4 regions of the Chryseobacterium sp. JV558 genome follow, and region 2 is predicted to be linked to each of the others. Evidence: riboswitches for the same ligand, from Rfam matches in the RefSeq annotation. Region 2 holds a riboswitch; each other region holds the start of a gene.

Region 1 (5,474 bases), on a different contig from region 2:
GCAGGAAACTCCATTAATATTACTGCTGCAACAAATACTAACGCAACGTTTCAGTTAAAAGCAAACGGAGCTGTTGTCAACTCAACGACAGCGTCTTCACAGGCCTATTCTTATAGTTATACCGTCACTCAGGATGCGAGTATGGAACTTGTGGCCACACAGGGATCCAATTCTAAAACTGCAACATTCATTTTACAGGTTCCAAGAAATGTTGTTTCTGAAACCATTCCAAACTGGATCAAGCAGGGGATTAATTATCATCCGACAGATCAGACTAAGGTAGGGCTTGCGATATATGCACCGGGCAAAAGCTTTGTACATGTCATCGGGAGCTTTAATAACTGGGCGGTGAATGATACGTATTTAATGAAAAAAGATACCACAAACCCTGATCTTTATTGGATTGAGTTAATTGGCTTGACTCCTCAGCAATTATATACTTTCCAGTACAGAACAAATGACCTGAGAAAAGTGGCAGATCCTTATTCACCACAGATCTTATCGTCTTATGATGATCCGTGGATTTCAGCTTCAACTTATCCGAATTTACCAGTATTTCCAGCCGGACAAGGGTTTGAAGTTTCAACGTTTAAAACAGGACAGACCGCCTATAACTGGCAGACGACCAATTTTCAGAGACCTACGAAAGAAGATCTGGTGGTCTATGAATTATTATTGAGAGATTTCACACAGGAAAAAAACTGGCAGTCATTGATTAATAAAATTTCTTATTTAAAAAATCTAAAAATCAATGCTATAGAATTACTTCCCATCATGGAATTTGATGGAAATCTTTCATGGGGTTACAACACCTCTTTCCATTATGCACTGGACAAAGCCTACGGAACTCCGGAAAAATTCAAAGAATTTGTGGATCTATGCCACCAGAATGGAATTGCAGTGATTCTGGATGTAGCATTTAACCATGCAACAGGACGTTCTCCTCTGGTAAGACTTTGGAATGTAGATCCTGATGGAGACGGTTACGGAAATGTTGCAGCAAACAACCCTTATTTCAATCAGGTTCCGAAACATTCATACAATGTATTTAACGATTTTAATCATACAAGCCTTTCAACTCAATATTACGTTGAAAGATGTCTACAGCAATGGCTGACAGAATACCGCATAGATGGATTCCGTTGGGATTTAACAAAAGGCTTTACCCAAAGCTGTTCTGAAAACGATGAAACCTGCACGAATGCTTATCAGCAAGACAGAGTGGATATTATGAAGCATTATGCAGACAGACAATGGGCCATTGACCCGAATTCTTATATGATCTTTGAACATCTGGGAACGGATGCAGAAGAACAGCAATGGGCAAACTACAGGGTAGCAGAAGGAAAAGGAGTGATGCTTTGGAATAAACAAACAGATCCTTATAATCAGAATACAATGGGATATAAAGACAACAGTAATTATGACAGAATGAACCATAGTCTTCATGGTTTTACCAATATGCGTGCTGTAGGATATGGAGAAAGCCATGATGAAGAAAGGCTGATGTTTAAAAATCTTACCTATGGAGCTGTCAACGGAAGTTACGATGTTAAAAATCTTAATACTGCTCTTGAAAGAATGAAAACTTTCGGAGCAACTTTCTTTACCATTCCAGGTCCGAAAATGATCTGGCAGTTTGGCGAATTAGGATATGAGTTCAGTATCAACAGATGTGCTGACGGTACCATTAATAACGGGTGCAGAACCGATGAAAAACCAGTTGCATTTACTTTAAACTACGATACCAACGTAAACAGAAAAGCCGTGTATGATACATGGGCGAAAATAATCACGATCAGAAATACCCATCAGATTTTTAAAACTAAAACGTACAGTATAGAATCCAATAATCTGACTAATGATCCTAATGGATTGATCACGAGAATTTATCTGTATGATCCGGCTATTACAACTGGGATAAAAAATGTGGTGGTACTGGCCAACTATGATACAGCTGCAAAAAACGTTGTTCCTTACTTTCCTTACACAGGGCAATGGCAGAATCTGATGGATGACAGTATTTCGAATGTAGCTTCTACCACGACTCCGATAACTTTGCAACCGGGAGAATTCAGAATTTTTGGAAATTATGCAGGAGCACTATCAACAACAGATCCAAACGCTGTAAATAAATTATCGCTTCAGATTGCTGATAACCCGATACAAAACGGAACTGCAAAATTAGTTTTTAACAAAGCGAAAAACGGAGAGGTTTTGATTTTTGATATGACCGGTAAAAAACTGGATTCATTCAAACTGAAGAAAGAAAGCGGAATCTATGAAGTGAAAATCAATTATCCGGCAGGAACTTATCTGGTTCAGCTGAAATCGGAAACAGGAATTGCCATTCAAAAGATGATTGTAAAGTAAAAGAGAAAGCAGATTTGCAGTACAGCAGATCTGCTTTTTTGTATATTTAAAAAATTAGTCTACTTTTGCAGTAGATTTATCAAGAAAGGTGGAGGGATTTGGCCCAAAGAAACCTTAGCAACCTGCACGATTCGAGAAGTGTAAAGGTGCTAATTCCAATCCTGCGGGGGAGATAAGTGAAGTCAATATTCTTATATGAATTCCATTTCTTGAAGTCTTGTTTATCTGCGGAAAGATCCGTCAGATTGTTATTATTAATTGGCAAGAAGAAAATGAAAAAATTAAGTACAGCGGTATTATTGCTTGGGGTAATTTGGGTTGCTGCTCAGGAAAACGAGGAAAAAGGAAAACAAATCGAAGATATTATCATCGTTGGAAACCGTAATGTCAAAAGAACAAAACTGGAAACACCCGTTCCTGTAGATGTTATCAATATTGACAAAATCCAGAGGAGTTCTCCGCAAATGACTGCTCAGGATCTTCTAAACTATGTGATTCCATCGTTTAATGCAGTGAGACAATCAGCTTCTGATGGTACAGAACATATTGATCCTGTAACTCTAAGAGGAATGGGACCAGATCAGGTTTTGGTATTGCTTAACGGAAAAAGAAGGCATACAACTTCATTAGTCAACTATCAGAATACAGTAGGAAATGGCTCTGTGGGAACAGATCTGAGCACAATTCCTGTCATTGCAATTGATAGAATAGAAGTGTTAAGAGACGGTGCCGCAGCGCAATACGGGTCTGATGCCATTGCAGGAGTAATCAATATTATTCTTAAAAAAAATGCAGGAGTCTCAGCAAGTCTTACTTACGGATTGACTGGGCGAAATGATGGGGATACCTATCAGGCAGGAGCCAACTATGGAACTTCATTAGGAAAGAAAGACGGGTATATCAACCTTTCCCTGCAATTAAGCCACAGAGGAAAAACTACAAGAACTCAAAATCATGATTTAGATATTTTTGGAGATAATTTCGCTTATGAATTTGCTGGTGACGCTGAAGCCGTAAAAGCTGCCAGAGCTGCGGATGATGCAGAAATTGAAAAAAGAGGATTAACCCGGGATGATTTCAATTTTCAGATCGGAGATGCCCAAATCAGACAAGGGCAGTTGTTTTTCAATTCAGAATACCCATTTAACGATAATTTTAAAGTATATTCTTTCGGAGGTTTCAGTATCAAAGAAGGAAAAGGATTTGGTTTCAGAAGACTGCCAAGTGAAAAATCTAATGTAGTTTCATCCATTTATCCGAACGGTTTTCAAGCAAGTTTAGGATCTCAGGTATATGACGTTTCTTATGCTGTAGGCGCAAAATATAATGTCAACGATTGGTTATTCGATCTAAGCAATACATTCGGCAGCAATACCTTCAATTATAATGTAAGCAATACCAACAATGCATCTCTCGGAGTAAAATCACCAACCCGTTTTTACGCAGGAGCCCATAGTTTTCTTCAGAATACCGTGAATCTTGATGTTTCTAAAAATATAAACCGTTTCAATATCGCATTCGGAGGAGAATTCAGGTTTGAACAATACCAGATCAAAGCTGGTGACGAAGCTTCCTATACCCAATATGACATCAATGGAAACATTGCTACGGAAGGATCAACAGTGCTTGGTGCAGGCGGATCTCAATCCTTTATCGGTTTTTCTCCCAACAATGCCTTGAAAAAAGACAGGCATTCCACAGCGGTGTATGCGGATGTTTCGTATGATTTAGATAAAAAATTAAATATTGACGCCGCTGCCAGATTTGAAAATTATTCAGATTTCGGAAATACCTTGAATGGAAAGCTTGCTGTGCGATATGAGTTCGTAAAAAATTATGCGATAAGAGCAGCCGTTGGGACAGGATTCCGAGCGCCTTCCCTTCAACAGCAGTATTTTAATAACTCTTATGCGGATATTTCTACTTCCGGGTCAAAGATTGTTACCAAAGGAATATTCAGTAATGATAGCGAAGCCGCCAGAATTCTGGGATTTGATAAGCTCAAACAGGAAACTTCTGTCAATGCAAGTGCTGGATTTACGCTGAAACCTATAAATAACTTGACAATCGCTATAGATGGATACTGGATTAAAGTGAAAGACAGAATTGTGGTTACCAGCAATATTACAGACTCAAGGTTAGACCAGTTTAAAGTAGAAAGCGGAAGATTCTTTGCCAATGCCATTGATACAGAAACAAAAGGAGTAGATGTAGTGGTTTCTTATGATTGGATTCTCGGGAATGGAAAATTAAATATGAATCTTGCCGGAAATTACACAGAAACAAAAATTACAGATTTCCATTTTCCGGAAAATTTAGGAACTCCTCAGGATCAGTTTTTTGGTCCCGATCAGATCAATATCATTGAAACCCTATCTCCAAAAATCAAAGCATCATTAGGATTAAATTATGGAATCGGGAAGTTCAATTTTCTCGTAAGAAATACTTATTTTGGTAAAGTAATAAGAGATGGTTATCCATTTGGAGGAGTTCAGGAATTCTCACCAAAGGTAGTTACCGACATCAGTGTTGGATATGATATCACAAAAAGCATCAACTTTACGGTAGGTGCTAATAACGTATTTGATGTATTTCCGGATCGCCAGATTTATGAAAATTCATATTATGGAGTATTCAAATATGCGCCGGTACAAATGGGAACACTGGGGAATTATTTCTTCGGAAGACTTAATTTTAACTTTTAATCATTAAATGAGTACTACCTCACATCAGATTGGCTGGAAAACAGCCGCCGCCATTGTCGTTTCCAATATGATAGGAACCGGGATTTTTACTACTCTGGGTTTTCAGCTATCTGATATTACCAATACCTACAGTATTTTCCTGTTATGGGCTATCGGGGGAATTCTTGCTTTGTTCGGCGCTTTTTGCTATGCTGAATTAGGTTCCCATTTCAAAGGAAACGGAGGCGATTTTATTTACCTTAAAGAGACTTATCATCCGCTGTTCGGATATCTGATAAGCTGGGTTTCTCTGATTATTGGGTTTTCCTCTCCAGTTGCATTGGCAGCACTGGCAATGTCAAAATACCTCTCCGTATTCAATTATACCTTCGGAAATGGATTTGCAATAGCAGTGAT
Region 2 (5,474 bases):
ACCCATGCATTAAAAGGAGACAATGCAGGACCTGTATTTCTTGCGAAAAGATAAATTTCTCTGATCAGGTCTTCTTTTCCTACTGCTATTCCCCCTAAAACTCTTCCCTGTCCGTCAATCAATTTCGTTGCTGAGTGTACAACAATATCTGCACCATATTTGATGGGCTGCTGAAGATAAGGTGTTGCAAAACAATTATCTACAATGAAAATAAGATTATGTTTTTTTGCAATCTGTCCGAAAAACTCCAGATCCAGAATTTCAATAGCCGGATTGGTAGGCGTTTCAAGATATAAGATCTTTGTATTGGGCTTAATGTATTGTTCTACATTTTCTGCATCTCCCGCTTTAAAATAAGAGGTTTCAATATTCCATTTCGGGAAGTATTTGGTAAATAGTGTATGTGTGGATCCGAAAACTGACTGGCAGCTTACGATATGATCTCCGGCATTCAACAAAGCTGCAAATGTAGAATAGATGGCTGCCATCCCTGTTGCAAAAGCATATCCGGCTTCTGCACCTTCCATCTTTGCAATTTTGTCAGTAAACTCTGTCACATTGGGATTAGAGAAACGGCTATATAAATTTTTAGGTTTTTCTTCTGCAAAACTAGCTCTCATATCTTCTGCATCCTGAAATATAAAGCTGGAGGTAAGATACAATGGGGTGGAATGCTCGTCAAACTGACTTCTTTCAGTCTGGGTTCTTATTGCTGATGTTTCAAAATTTTCCATATAGTTTTAATTGGTCAATTTCACAGTGTAACCATCAGATTCTTCGCTATGCTCAGAATGACAATTGTCGTTAGGGTTACACTGCCAAATTGGTAGATTGTTACATTAAATATTATTTAGTTTCACTTACTCTTAAAATATCTCCGAATACACCTCTGGCTGTTACCTGTGCGCCTGCTCCGGCTCCCATGATAACGATAGGATTTTCACCATAGCTTTCTGTGTAAATCTCAAAGATTGAATCTGAACCTTTTAATTGTCCTAATGCTGAAGTTGCCGGAACTGAAATCAATTTCACATCCAATTCTCCTTTGTCCTGCTGTAGGTCACCGTGCAGATCACCCACATATCTCAATACATGCCCAGGTTCCTGATTTTCTTTAATTTTCTGATATTCTTCGTTAAGCTCCTCAAGTCTTGAAAGGAATTCTGATTTTGAAACCTCAAGTAAGCTTTCAGGAACCAGATTTTGAATCTTGATATCTCCGAATTCGTTGATTAGGTCTAATTCTCTGGCCAAAATCAATAATTTTCTTGCAACATCATTTCCGGATAGGTCTTCTCTTGGATCTGGTTCTGTATATCCTTTCTCCAAAGCTTCGTTGATGATGGTTGAAAATTTATCGTCCCTCAAAGAAAAATTGTTGAACACATAGCTTAATGTTCCAGAGAATACTCCTTTAATTCTTGTAATATTTTCTCCTGAAAGGTGTAATAATTTGATGGTATCAATTAATGGCAAACCCGCTCCTACATTGGTTTCGTACAGATAACGTCTGTTGTTTTTGCTCAACGTATATCTTAGTTTTCTGTACTCTTCAATTGGAAGGGTATTAAAAATCTTGTTTGAAGAAACCAGATCGAATCCGTTTTCTGCCAAAGCATGGTAATTCTTCACAAAATCCTTACTTGCCGTGTTATCCACAACGATAAGGTTTTCCAACTGGTTTTCGTTAGAGAAATTAATAAGTTCCTGAACACTTGAAGGATGCTCTGCTGTCAAAACCTCATCACTCCAATTCGCATCAAATCCTTTTTTGTTGAAGGCTATTTTCTTTGAATTGGCTACTGCTACGACTTTAAGGTCTATTTTTTTACGTCTTTTAATCTCTTCAGAAGATTCCAGTACCTGTTGTATCAAGGTCTTTCCTACATTTCCGTGTCCGATGATCGCCAGATGAACGGTCTTTGGCTTCTTGAAAATTTCAGATTCTATAATATTTTTTGTTTTTTCATCCTGCGAAGAAGTTACTACGATGTTTACTCTGTTTTCTCCTGCTACCTGATTCAGCAATAATGGGAAAACATTATTTCTAGCCAGTTCAGCAAAAACTTTATTGAAATCTTCTGCTACAAAACCAATCACAGAAACATTATTGATACTGTAGATCTGGGAAACTTTTCCAGATTTTCTTTCTGCTTCAAATTCATCGATAAGACAAGCGACTGCTTTTTCAGCATCATTTTCCTGAACCAGAATAGAAATTCCGTTTTCTATCGCCTGTTGAGAGATTACCCCCACACTGATACGCGCTAAAGTAAGCGCTTTAAAAATTCGTCCGTCAATCCCGATTTCTCCCAGGAAATCTTCTCCTTCAAATTTGACGATTGATCTGTTCTTCAAAAATTTTATTTCGTTAGCATTTTTCATTACTTCTGTAAAATATTTTTAATGATATTATTTAATTGTTGATATTCCATTAGGAAGGCATCATGCCCGTGTATAGATTGGATCTCGTGATAAGAAACATTCTTATTTTTCTCTTTTAAGTTTTCAAAACACATTCGGATTTCAGAAGCTGGAAAGAATAAGTCTGTATCTACGGAGATCATGTGCATTCGTGCTTCTATTTTCTCCAGTGCTGACTCATCAGCATTAATTTTCATCAGGAGATGATTCATCAGTTTGTATGCTTTTAAACTAAACCTTTCGTTTAATGCATTACCATGATAAACTAACCAGTCTTCTGATTCCAGGCGTTGTTTGTCCTGATTATATTGGTTTTGAAATCTATCGTTGAGTGATTGTGGAGTTCTATAACACAGCATCGCATGAATTCTCGCTTTCTGTAATGGTTCATCTTTATCATTCAATAAAAATTTTTGAACCAGACACTGAGCATGAAGCCAGTCGCGTGTTCTGTAATCACAGGCTATGGGGATAAATATTTCTGCAAGATCCGGCTGCTTGGCAAGCATTTCCCATGCAATTCCCCCTCCAAGAGAGCCTCCAATAATGGCATATATATTTTTGATATGTAAAGCTTCAAGTCCCTTCAGAAATATCATTGCGATATCTGAAGGCGTGAAGTCGTCATAATCTTCAATTAAAAAATCGTCATAACCGTTTCCGGGTATATTGAAACACAGAACTGTATATTGATCGGTATCAACAATCTGATTTTCTCCCACCAATTGTTTCCACCAGCCTTTTTCTCCGGATACCTCTGAGTTTCCGGTAAGTGCATGATTGATTAAAATGATGGGTGCTGTAAACAGATCCTTCCCAAAAAGCTGATAGCTTAACGGGATATTGTATTCCTTGTGGGAATTGGTTTGATACGAAAGATTAATATAGTTTAGTTCTGTTTTCAATTCTATTATATTTTTATACAAATACAATTGAAAATGCCACAGGAAATGGCTGAAAAGAACTTCAGTAAGTTATCTGTCCAAAATACTTTGGTAGAACGTAGCACCTTCTTTGCTTGCGCAAAGGGTTGCTAAGGTTTCATAGGGTCTAATCCCTCAACCTTTCTTGATAACATTTTCAATATTTAAATGAACGAATGGTGCAAAGGTAGTGCTTTTCTTTTAATTTCAAAAAAAAATTATTTTAATATTTAAAAAAGCCATTAAATACAAGTGTTTCAAGGCCATATTAATAATTATTCAGATGAAAAAAATTGGAATTATTTTTCAAAAAAACTAACTTCGTATGGAAAAATGATGAGATATGACCGCTGAAAAAGAAAGATTACAAGATACCAAATGGAAAAACTGGGGCCCTTATGTAAGCAACCGGCAGTGGGGAAATGTACGTGAAGATTACAGTACAAACGGGAATGCCTGGGATTTTACCAATCATAATAACGCTGAAAGTTATACTTACCGCTGGGGCGAAGAAGGCATCGCTGGAATTTCTGATGTAAAACAGTTATTCTGCTTTGCTTTTTCATTTTGGAACAGGAAAGATAAAATGGTAAAAGAACGGTTCTTTGGATTGAGCAACCCTCAGGGAAATCATGGTGAAGACATTAAAGAAATCTTTTATTATCTGGATAATACACCTACTCACAGCTATATGAAAATGGTGTATAAATATCCGATCAACGAGTTTCCTTATGATGAACTTCTTGCTGAAAATGGAAGACGCAGTAAAAAGGAACCGGAATATGAGATTTTCGATACCGGAATTTTTGACAATGATGAATATTTTGATATTTTCATTGAATACTGTAAAGCTGATCACAACGATATTCTGGCCAGAGTAACGGTCTGCAACCGAAGTCAGCATGATGCACCCATTATAGTAGCGCCTACTGCCTGGTTCAGAAACAACTGGAAATGGGGTTACAATACCTATAAGGGAGAAATGCATGCTTCTCATGACGGAAGTATCAACATTGGGCATGACAGCATTTCGATCAAAAAATTCTATTCCCGAAATTCAAAAGCACAAAGTGTATTTTGTGACAATGAAACCAACACATCCCGACTTTACGGAACTCCTAAAACGGAGAGCACGTATTTCAAAGATGGTATTAATCATTTTATTATTGATCAGAGAGATACTGTAAATCCTGAAAAAAAGGGAACAAAAGCTTCTTTTCTGATTGATGAAGTTGTAGGAGCGGGAGAATCTAAAGTTTTTGAATTCAGATTATGTCCTGATGAGACGGATGAACCTTTTGAAAATTTTGATACTATTTTCAGTACACGACAAGCGGAAGCGGAAGAGTTTTATAACGATATTCAGAATGATACGGTAAATGAAGATGAGAGAAATGTTCAGCGACAGGCTTTTGCGGGACTTCTCTGGAATAAACAATTTTACCACTACAATATCGGAAAATGGCTGAAAGGTGATCCCAATTTTGAAGCTCCGAGAAATTTCAATGAGTATGTAAGAAATACGGAATGGAATCATCTTCACAATAAGGATATTATTTCTATGCCTGATAAATGGGAGTATCCATGGTATGCTACCTGGGATCTGGCATTTCACTGTGTCCCTTTTTCTATTATCGATGCAGAGTTTGCCAAAGGACAGCTTTTATTGCTTACGAAAGAATGGTATATGCATCCCAACGGGCAACTTCCTGCCTATGAATGGAATATGAGTGATGTGAATCCGCCTGTACATGCATGGTCTTGCTTCCGTGTTTTTAAAATTGATGAAAAAAATAATGGAAAACCGGATTTATTATTTTTAGAAAAAGTATTTCAAAAGCTGCTGCTGAATTTTACATGGTGGGTGAACAGAAAGGATAAAAACGGTAAAAATATTTTCGGAGGAGGCTTCCTGGGTCTCGATAACATCGGAGCTTTTGACCGGAATATGGTTTTAAAGGACGGTCAGCATCTTGAACAGGCAGATGGAACAAGCTGGATGGCCATGTATGCGTTGAATATGATGCGTATCGCCATGGAACTTGCCCAATATTATCAGGTGTATGAAGATATGGCGATCAAATTTTTTGAACATTATCTTTATATCGCCGAGGCTATGGAAAACCT
Region 3 (5,474 bases), on a different contig from region 2:
TTGTTAAAATCATATCCTACAGATAAATCTGTCACGAAGCGGTTATTAAGAACAAAATGCTCTGTACTTCCTGTTACTCCGTCAAAATTAGCATCTAAAACATCTGCATCAGTCACTTTACCAAAGAAAGAATTACGTAATAGGAAAGTAAATCCGGAAACTCTTAAAGTATTAGACAAAGTAGCTTTTACGCGCGGTACAGCTTCTTCAAAATACACTCTATTAGGTTCTGAGAAATAATTATCAATCTGACTTATCAATTTAGGCGACGCATGAATATCTCCGATTCTTTTGGTCTGATTAAAATTGATTCCCAAATTATTTTCCAAAGAAATCCCCGATGAAATATTTGAATTCTGAGAAATGGTAATATCCAAACCTTTTGTCTGAGAATCTACCGCATTGGCAAAGAAGTTGGCAGCACTTGCTCTTGCAAGATCAAAAGCACTTTGCAGAACAGCCTGATCGGAACCTGGAGTAAAACTACCATCAGGACGATAGAAAAGATCTGTAAGCACTACCCTGTCTTTAATCTTTATTAGATAAGCATCTGCCGTAAAAGTCAGTCTTAATGTCGGAATCTTCCAGGTAATTCCTGTGCTGTAAGATTGTGAAGTCTCCTGTTTTAATTTTGGAATCCCTAATGCCTGTGCTGCCTCAGAATTATTCCTGAAAGTACCTACCTGTGTTGTTTTCCCCTGCTGAATTAATGTAGAAGTGGAACTATAGTAGATCTGAGCCAATGAAGGCGCTCTAAATCCTGTGGAAACAGCACCTCTCCAGTTCAGATTGGGAGCCAGTTTTACATTAGTAGCCACCTTATAATTGAATGTAGACCCGAAGTCTGAATAGTTCTCATATCGCAAAGCTCCTTCCAACAGCCATCCGTCAGTAACCTCCAGCTCTGCATCGGCATAAGCCGCGATACTGTTTCTATTTCCTGATACTGCATTTTCCGGACTGAAACCTGGAAAAACCTGTGCTCCTGCTGGTCTTATTTTCCCAAAGAAATCAGTTACTTTTTCATTTTCAGGAGTTTTTGCTGTTACTATACGTCCATAAATGTCGTAAGAAGCATAAGAATTTTCTTTTCCAGCATTTACTTTATAATTCTCGTGTCGATATTCTCCTCCGAAAGCGAGGTTCAATCCTTTCAGCACATCATATTTTTTAGAGAAATCCAGGTTGACAGTATTTTGTGAAAACTCAGATCCTCCCGCATCAAAGGTTCTTGGAGATCCGTCTGTGAGTGATGCATTAAAAGTATTTACCACTCCAAAACCAAAGGTATTTTTCCCGAATGTATTACTGAAATCCACATTCCAGCCATTCCATTTTCCTTTAATTCCGGCAGCAAGAGAATAATCGTTTACAGCTGCTTCAATCTGAGGAAGGTATCCGTTGGGAGTAACTGCATTAATGTTTCTTTCCGTATTCGGAAGACGGTAAAATCCCCCGGCATTTCCAAGACGATAACTATAACCACCAAAAGAGTATACTTTCCAATCATCATTCACAGGAATTTCAGAGTTGAAAAAGAGCTGCCCAGACTGTAGTTTAGACTGCCCTGCTCTCAGACTGAAGTCTTTTCTCTCTAATCCTCTGTAATTAAGTTCCTGGGATGTAAAATCTTTACCCAATATTTTTTGAAGATCGGAAATACTGCTGGCTCCCGAAATCTGATTTTGAAAATCAGGGGCAAAATAGTTTACCTTGGCTGCATATTGCTTAACAGTATTAATAATCTGCTGGGTGTTGGAAGTGTTGGTAATGTTTTTATACAAGCCGTCAATATTCACTCCATCCTGTGATGCTCTGTAATTAATAGCATTATAAGCATTGAAAATATCCCCTTCCCTTACTCCCGCTCTTGAATAAGGATCGCGGTACTGAGCAGAACCCGTAATGTTAATAAATCCGGTTTTTCCTATTTTCGCTCCATAATTAAGATCTACAGAAATAGTCTGTCCGTCCACTCCTCCGGAGAAATTATTGGCAACAGGAGAAGCATATCCTCCCAGAAACACCTGTCCGGAAAGTCCTAATCTTTTCTTCAGTCCAAGGTTGACAACTCCTGCAATGGCATCCGAGCCATATTGGGCGGAAGCTCCGTCTCTTAAAACCTCTATTTTATCCAAAGCAAAGGCCGGAATAGCGTTAAGGTCAGTTCCCACAGAGCCTCTTCCCGGCGTAAGGGTAACATTAATCAATGAAGACTGATATCTTCTCTTCCCATTGAGCAAAACCAAAACCTGATCCGGTCCCAATCCTCTTAAAAGAGCGGGATCTACAAAATCAGTTCCGTCATTGACGGTATGTGATGTGGATGAAAATGAGGGTACAATATAATTTAAAGCCTGGCTGATATTGTTCGTCGGGCTTTGTTTTAAAATTTTTGATATGTTAATGATATCTACCGGAACGGGTGTATCCGTTAATGATCTTCCGGAACCCCTTGACCCCAGGATCACCACATCTTCTATTTTTTTCGATTGTAAAGTATCCGTCTGTGCGTAATAAAATGTAGAAATAAGCGCAAAAGAAGGAATAAATATTTTTGTTTTGAAATTATGCATGTTGTTGGTTGTTTACTTTTGTTGTTAAAAATTGTTTTTTGAGCAATACAAATCCTGTAGCCTTAATTTTAAGGTTACCATTGATGATCGGAATGTTTGTATTATTTTTTAGAAATAGAAAGTGCTAGCAACAACAACACATGCGCATATAGAAATGGCATGAAAACATATTGGAATAATGAAGATTCACTTCATGATCCGAAGAATAAAAAATTACTGATGGAATGTGATTTCCCTTGTCTTTAAACATTTGGTTTTAACTTTAAAACAAAAATTCAAGATGGGAGAATGATAGAAATGATAAACATTTTTTCCGGAAGATCCGGCTTATCGATTGCAGCACCTTGCTTGTTTTTGCAGGTTGCTATCCCATCTAGAGATTCTTGATAATTACCCGGCAAAGATATAATTATTTCGGAAATAAAAAAAATTTTAGCTTAATTTTTCGATTTTCACAATTTTAACGTAACAAATTATCTTTTTCAGCGTCTAACCGGATATCAGTAAAAACATTATGAAAAAAACGATTTTCGCTTTATCCTTACTAGGCTCTGTTTTTGTTTTCTCACAGGAGAAAGGTAATAAACCTCAGGAGAAACAAATTGAAGGGGTAGTTATCACCAAAACTAAAAAAGCCGTTGAACAAAAGGCAGACCGTACTATTTTTGACTTTTCTGAGCAGCCTCAGCTGAATAACGGAAACGTTCTGGAAGGGATCAAAAAACTTCCGGGACTTGTATCTACCGACATCGCAGGGATGATGTATCAGGGGAAAATGCTGGAAGTATATCTTAACGGAAGACCTTTGAATATCACTTCCAATGAATTGAATTCTTTCCTTGAAGGAATGCCAGCCAATTCTGTAGAAAGAATTGAAGTGATTACGCAGCCCGGTGCAGAATTTCCTGCCACTTCCGGAGGTGCGATCATGAATATTATCACCAATAAAAATGCCAATAAATATTTAACAGCTACTTATTCAGGAAATTACTCTTTCACGAATTATGATAAATACAGAAGCAGAACGACCAATTCTGTTAATTTAAATGCAAGAAATAAATATTTCGGATGGCAGTTGAATGTAGGTCAAAATTACCGTGAGAGTATGCTTAATGGCCAGCAGGATGAACTTTTGAAAAGTCATACTGACCGATATGGGCGTGGATATTTTGCAAAATCAGGATTGACGTTTGATTTGGGTCAGGACAGATTATTATTAAACTACGATATTTATCACAACAATAACGACAATTATACTTTAAGTGACGGGCATGGGGATTTACCTTTTCAGAATAATCCAAAGGATTTAAGAGAAGCTTTTTATACTTCTTCGGATGTAGCTCATACCAATAGTTTGAGACAGGAAGCAGTGGTAACCTATCAGAAACGTTTTGCTGACAAATCTCAAAAGCTGGATTTCCAGTTGGGTTACACGAGATCGAATAGTAAATTTTCTCAGGACAACTTCTTTCAAAATGGCACATTTGCAGCGGCTCCAAATCCGCCAATTAACAGTGCAATGAGTGGCTTAAAAGATATTCTGAATAACGAATCTGTAATGAATATTGCTAACTTCAAAGTAGATTATGCCCAGCCTATCAAACTTCTTGATGGTGGAAAGGTAAGCTTCGGAGGATTGTATGAAAGACAGGATTATGATACGGAAAGCTTTGGATTAACCAATCTTGAATATCAAAGACAAACAGCTTCTACCTATTTAGAATTTCAGGCTAAACTGAAAAAGTTTGATTTCACATTGGGTTCCCGTGCTGAAAACTATGATATTTCCGGGGTAACAAGATATTTTGATAAAGATGCAAAGCTGGTGGAAGCTAATTTGATTCCTTTCAATAAATTTAAGCTTTTCCCGAACGCAAGTGTGCAGTATAACATGATGAACCAGGTTTATATTGCTGCGAATTATAACAAAAAAATCAGTTTACCAAGTATTTCTGCCCTAAACCCGAATAACGTAACGTTCTCCGGACCAAGTACGGAAGTAAATGGTAACCCGAATCTACAGCCTACTATTTTTGACAATTATGAAATAAAAGTATCGGCTTTTGATTATGCATTTATTGGGTATAGCGTAAGTTCGGCAAGCAATCAGGTAGCACAGATCATCCGAAAAGACGGAAGAAAACTCTATAATGAGCAGGTGAATATTTCAAATATGAAAATTCACAATTTCAACGTGGGTCTACCGGTTCCTTTTATGATTTTCAGCAAACCTTTGAGTGAGATTATGAAGTTTGATTTCAATCCTGATAAAATAAACTTCATGTATTTATATGCCGGTTATCAGAAACATCAAATCGATAATCTGGACAATAAAGGTTTCTGGATTTTCAATATCATGACTCAGATTCTTTTGCCTAAAGACATCAAAATGACAGCCAATTACAGCTATCTGACTCCAAAGGCAGGGTACTTTTATTTTACAGCAGAGAAACCATTCAACAACTCTCTTGATATTACGTTGACAAAGAAGTTTATGAACAACCGCCTGACACTTTCTGTTTTTGCGAATGATATTTTCAACGGACAGATGATGCAGGTACGTTCTAACCCGCCATCAGGAACTCCTGTAATGATCAGCAGTAAATATGATACGAGAAATTTCGGATTTTCTATCAACTATAAAATTCCGACAAGAAATAAACTGGCAAAAGAGGATCCAAATATCCTTAACCAGACTAAAAAAGAAGATAACGGTGGTGTAATGCAGCAGGCACAATAATTCTTTAAGATAAAGTAAAAGAGGCGGCACCAATGGTGACCGCCTCTTTCTATTGATATTAAAATGGTGTTATTTGTGAAAATATTAGTGATATTAGTGTTTATATTACATCAAAAATCAATCGTCTGAAATCTCCAATCCAGCGTATCCACCAGTGT
Region 4 (5,474 bases), 150 kb from region 2:
CTCCGGTCAATTTTGGCAACGCAGAACCTTGCAATAGTTTTGTTGCTTTTGAATATTCTGAAGTAGTTCCTTCTACTGAATTTCCGCTGGCATCTATAGAAACCGTTTTCCACAATGGTTTTCCATTGCTCGGATCTACACCAACCCATTCCGGAATGAAGAAATCATATACAGAACCTCCTACCGTCAATAACTTACTTCCTACCACAAGAGAACCACCAGGCAACTTGGTCACTTTATTGTTTAAAGTACTCAGGTTTACATCTACATTCCACTGGAAATTATCATTCTTAATTGGTGTTGTGAATAATGAAAATTCAAATCCTGTATTCTGAATCGTTCCGATATTCGCCGGATAATCACTGATTCCCAAAGACGGCGCAACCGGCATATTAAACAAAAGATCCTGGCTTTTTCTTTTAAAGTATTCAATATTTCCTTTAACTCTGTTATTCAGAATAGCAAATTCCAATCCTACATTTAAGTTAAGGTTGGTTTCCCACTTTACATTATTGGTAGACGTTTTTTCAAGTGTAGTTCCCGGCTCTCCACCAAGACTGATAAACCTGTACAACTCCTGATAAGCATAATAAAGCGGCTGTCCGTTAGGTCTAAGTAATTTATCATTTCCTTGTCCTCCGTAGCTGGCACGCAATGTCAATTGATTAAAGACATTCAGGCTTTTTACAAATTCTTCATTGGATATTTTCCATGAACCTCCAACTGACCAGAATCTCCCCCATCTGTTATCCTTCGCAAATCTTGAAGAACTGTCTGCTCTTCCTGATGCAGATAAAAAGTAAGTATTGTTATAATCATACTCTACTTTTCCAAGGAAACTCAATAAGCTTAATGTATTACTGTTCCCACTGAAACTTCCCAATAAAGAAGCAGCATCCGGCTCATAGTAATAAGGCAGAGAAAACTGACTTCTTGTTCCTGAAATAGTTTGATAATCATATTTATAGAATTCATGTCCTGCTAAAGCATTTACGTGGTGCTTTCCAAATTTCTTATCGTATGTCAGAATATTGCTAGTTGTATAAGAAAGTGTTCTGGTATTGGTTTTCGTTACCGAACCTCCAATCTCAGCGCCTTGTCCCAGCAATGGGTTTGAGTAATAATGACCGTTATAATTCACCAAATCAACAGAAAAACTCGTCTTGAATTTCAACTCTGGTAAGAAAGTGAATTCCATGAATCCTTTTCCGGAGAAGTTATCTTCTTTATTTTCGTTTTTGTCTAATGGCAGTGTTGCAGCGGCATTCTGATTCTGAAGTGCGTTGGTAGGTCTGTATTTTCCAAAATCATATATAGGGTTTCCATCAGCACCCAAAATATAATTTCCATCGGCATTTCTTTCATAATAAGGATAGAATGAAGGAATGAATCTCGCGGCATTGATGATGTTGCTTGCCTTGGAATCCGAAGAGGTCGGAGCCTGCTGAATACTGTTTGTATAGCTTAAGTTCACCCCAACATTCAGCCATTTTTTCACTTCAGAATTGATCTTTAATCTTGTATTATACCTTTTAAATCCTGATTCAATCGCCATCCCTTTATCATCCAGATATCCTAATGAGAAGAAATAATTACTTTTTTCACTTCCTCCGCTGATATCAAGATCTACCTGATTTCTTGAAGCCACTCTCTGCAGAATATCTCTCCAGTCGTCATTCCAAAGTGGTGATGCACCAGGTAATAGCTTTCCATCGGTTCCTACCGGTTTTGGATAGTTCGTTCCGTAAGGATTGATCCCCAGTGTGGAAACAAGATTGTCTGTTGCCATCTGAGCTGCCTGCTGAGAAGACACTTTTCCGGATTGGTATCCATTTCTCAAAGCTTCCCAATATAATTGAAAGTATTGGTCTGTATTTACCTGTTCGTAATCTTTTACCGCTCTTCCTGAGAATCCCTGACTGATATTAAAATTAACCTTTGCTTCACCCTTCTTACCTGATTTCGTGGTAATGATGATAATCCCGTTTGCTCCTCTGGAACCATACAGTGCACTTGCTGTAGCATCTTTCAAAACACTGATGGATTCAATATCACTTGGGCTTATAGAGTTAATATTTCCGTCAAAAGGAATTCCGTCTACTACATAGAGCGGATCACTGGAAGCACTTATTGAACCAACTCCTCTGATTCTGATGGTAGAAACGGCACCAGGCTGTCCTGACGAACTGGTAGTCTGAATACCGGCAACCTGCCCTTCCAGCGCTTTGGTAACATTGGTTACAGGTCTGTTATTGATTTTATCGCTGGAAATTGTAGCAACAGAACCGGTATAGCTGTTTCTTTTAGCCTTACCATAAGCAACTACTACAACTTCATCAATCTCTTTTTCATGAAGGCTATCCTTTTTCGGATTAGAATTCTGTGCTTTCACACTGGTAATTCCCAGAAAAAATGCTGCAACCGGAGGAATCCAAGCTTTAGAAGTGAATAAATTATTACTAATCATAATCAATTTTATTTGTCGTATATTAAAATTTTGCCCTTTGCAGAAAAGTCAGCAAAGGGCATCGATAAATACGATAAACCAAATGCTTATTTTTCCTTTAAAGGCTGAACGTAACACCTTGCCCTTCGGGGTAGGTTGTCAAGATTTCATAGGGTCAGTTCCCTCCATCTTTCTTTATAAGCCGATCGAAATATGGTTGCAAAGCTAAAAACTTTTAGTCTATAAAACAAGTAGACTTATAATTTTTTCATGATAAATTTTCAAAAATTAACATAAGATTTTAATAAAACTCATTACTATAAGGAGTTGCAACCATTATCATTTTAACAGACATGACAAATATCATTGTCAATAATTTAATTGAACCAAAGAAAATTTGTGCGGAAATTTTTGATCATTAATTAAAAAAAGTTTTTAATTTTATAGTATGAAAGTTTTGATTATAAACGGGCCTAACCTCAACCTGTTAGGTACCAGAGAACCGGAAATCTATGGAAATGTCTCTATGGAAAACTATTTGGAAATTTTAAGATCCGAGTTTCAGTCTTATGAATTAAAATATTATCAGTCTAATATTGAAGGCGAGCTTATTAACAGGCTTCAGGAAGACGATTTTGATGCAGTCGTGATCAATCCGGGCGCTTTTACCCATTATTCTTATGCTATTGCCGATTGTTTAAAAAACATTCGGAAACCAAAAGTAGAAGTTCACATCAGCAATATCTACAAAAGAGAAGAATTCAGACAGAAATCTGTGACAGCAGCTAACACTGACGCAGTTTTATCAGGTTTTGGGATGGATGGGTATAGATTGGCTTTATTAAGTTTAAAATAATTCCGGTTAATTTTCCTACAGATAATTATGGATAAATTTATGAAGATAAATGATAAAATTTACTGTAAGGATATTGGAGTATATTCCGGTCAATTAACGAAAAGAAAATCTTATATCATCGAAGAAATAAACGATGAGAATATAAGGATTCAAAATAACGAAGAAAAACTGAGATGGTATTCGAAATTTCATTTTAGTTTAAACAATGAACCGGAAATAATTTCTATTAAAATAGATGATAAAATAGGAAATATTGAATCTGATGCTATAGAAGTAACGATTATGTTTTCTAATAAAGTAAAATATTGGATGACCTTCACAACTCCAAAGTATTTAGATAAAATATTGGACGAAGCGTCTTACTTTTCTTCAAAACATTTTATGATCATAAAACATCTAACTGAAGAATCAATCAAATCAACAGTCCTAAAACTGGATGAACAGAATGAGTTGATTGAAAACTGTCAAAAATATTAATAAAAAAGCCTCATCAGTGATGAGGCTTTTCTTTTCTGTATATTTTGATAACTATTAGATAGTTTGTTCCTGTAATTGAGGTCCTGAAGCAACTAATTTCTTACCTTCTTCAGTATCGCAGTACTGCTCAAAATTCTTGATATATCTTGAAGCAAGATCCTTTGCTTTTTCTTCCCATTCTGAAGCACTCTCATACGTATCTCTAGGATCTAAAATACCTGTAGAAACGTTTGGTAATTCAGTAGGGATCTCAAGGTTCATGATTGGAACCTGAGTTTTAGGTGCATTATCGATAGAACCGTCAATGATTGCATCAATAATTGCTCTTGTATCTTTCAGAGAAATTCTCTTTCCTGTACCATTCCAACCCGTGTTTACCAAATAGGCTTTAGCACCGTGCTCTTGCATTTTACCGATCAATGTTTTAGAATACATTGTTGGATGTAATGTAAGGAATGCTTCTCCAAATGCTGGAGAGAAAGATGGCTGAGGTTCTGTAATTCCTCTTTCTGTTCCGGCTAATTTTGATGTATAACCGCAAAGGAAGTGGTATTGAGCCTGATCTTCATTCAAGATAGAAACCGGAGGAAGTACCCCGAATGCATCTGCTGAAAGGTAAACGATCTTCTTCGCATGACCAGCTTTAGATGGTAATACAATTTTGTTGATATGATAGATTGGATAAGAAACTCTTGTATTCTCAGTGATAGATCCGTCTGTATAATCTGCTACTCCATTGTTTACTACAACGTTTTCAAGAAGTGCATCTCTCTTGATGGCAGCGAAGATATCCGGTTCTTTTTCTTCTGATAAATCGATAACTTTAGCGTAACATCCACCTTCATAGTTGAATACTCCATTGTTATCCCAACCATGCTCATCATCACCGATAAGGTATCTTTTCGGATCTGCAGACAAAGTAGTTTTTCCTGTTCCTGAAAGACCAAAGAATAAAGCTACATCACCTTTTTCACCTACGTTAGCAGAACAGTGCATTGAAGCCATCCCTTTTAATGGAAGGTAATAGTTCATCATTGCAAACATCCCTTTTTTCATTTCACCTCCGTACCAGGTACCTCCGATGATCTGTAATTTTTCAGTAAGGTTGAACATGATGAAGTTTTCAGAATTCAATCCCTGAGCTTCCCAGTTAGGGTTTATTGTCTTAGAACCGTTGATTACTGTGAAATCAGGCTCTCCAAAGTTTTCAAGCTCATAGTGAGAAGGACGAATGAACATATTAGTAACAAAATGCGCCTGCCATGCTACTTCTACGATAAATCTTACTTTAAGTCTCGTATCTGCATTCGTTCCGCAGAATGTATCTACTACATAAATCTTTTTAGATTCAGCAAGCTGGTTCAGCACTAGTTCTTTACAAGAACCGAAAATTTCTGCTGATGTAGGTAAATTTACTTTACCATCCCAGAAAATAGTATCTCTTGTAACATCATCCTGAACAATATATCTGTCTTTAGGTGAACGACCTGTGAAAATTCCTGTTTTTACTGATACCGCGCCCGATTCCGTAAGTTCCGCTTTCTCAAACCCCTGATTTTCAGAAGAAACTTCAGCCTGGTATAATTCTTCATAAGAAGGATTGTACACTACTTCATAGTTCCCTTTAATCCCTAATTTCTCTAAATCCTGGATGATTTTAGTGTTTTTCATTTTACTTATATTTTCTATTTCTTT

The links. A riboswitch is a leader RNA that binds a small molecule or an ion and turns the genes downstream of it on or off. The one in region 2 is predicted to bind S-adenosylmethionine.
Region 1: another riboswitch for S-adenosylmethionine. It lies ahead of GFU89_RS18070 (TonB-dependent receptor); the one in region 2 lies ahead of GFU89_RS10975 (alpha/beta fold hydrolase).
Region 3: another riboswitch for S-adenosylmethionine. It lies ahead of GFU89_RS17725 (TonB-dependent receptor plug domain-containing protein); the one in region 2 lies ahead of GFU89_RS10975 (alpha/beta fold hydrolase).
Region 4: another riboswitch for S-adenosylmethionine. It lies ahead of GFU89_RS11725 (TonB-dependent receptor); the one in region 2 lies ahead of GFU89_RS10975 (alpha/beta fold hydrolase).

Annotation. Positions count from the first base shown of each region.
Region 1 covers NZ_WJHU01000005.1:178,984-184,457, reverse strand. The annotation lists gene GFU89_RS18075 (alpha-amylase family glycosyl hydrolase) at 1-2,373, shown strand, start outside; SAM riboswitch class I at 2,447-2,552, shown strand; gene GFU89_RS18070 (TonB-dependent receptor) at 2,646-5,078, shown strand; gene GFU89_RS18065 (APC family permease) at 5,086-5,474, shown strand, end outside.
Region 2 covers NZ_WJHU01000003.1:10,502-15,975, forward strand. The annotation lists gene GFU89_RS10965 (O-succinylhomoserine sulfhydrylase) at 1-734, opposite strand, end outside; gene GFU89_RS10970 (ACT domain-containing protein) at 847-2,385, opposite strand; gene GFU89_RS10975 (alpha/beta fold hydrolase) at 2,385-3,329, opposite strand; SAM riboswitch class I at 3,396-3,502, opposite strand; gene GFU89_RS10980 (MGH1-like glycoside hydrolase domain-containing protein) at 3,691-5,474, shown strand, end outside.
Region 3 covers NZ_WJHU01000005.1:103,514-108,987, forward strand. The annotation lists gene GFU89_RS17725 (TonB-dependent receptor plug domain-containing protein) at 1-2,576, opposite strand, end outside; SAM-I-IV-variant riboswitch at 2,874-2,971, opposite strand; gene GFU89_RS17730 (outer membrane beta-barrel family protein) at 3,091-5,316, shown strand; gene GFU89_RS17735 (HesA/MoeB/ThiF family protein) at 5,427-5,474, opposite strand, start outside.
Region 4 covers NZ_WJHU01000003.1:163,393-168,866, forward strand. The annotation lists gene GFU89_RS11725 (TonB-dependent receptor) at 1-2,467, opposite strand, end outside; SAM riboswitch class I at 2,551-2,650, opposite strand; gene GFU89_RS11730 (type II 3-dehydroquinate dehydratase) at 2,895-3,302, shown strand; gene GFU89_RS11735 (hypothetical protein) at 3,342-3,779, shown strand; gene pckA (phosphoenolpyruvate carboxykinase (ATP)) at 3,834-5,450, opposite strand.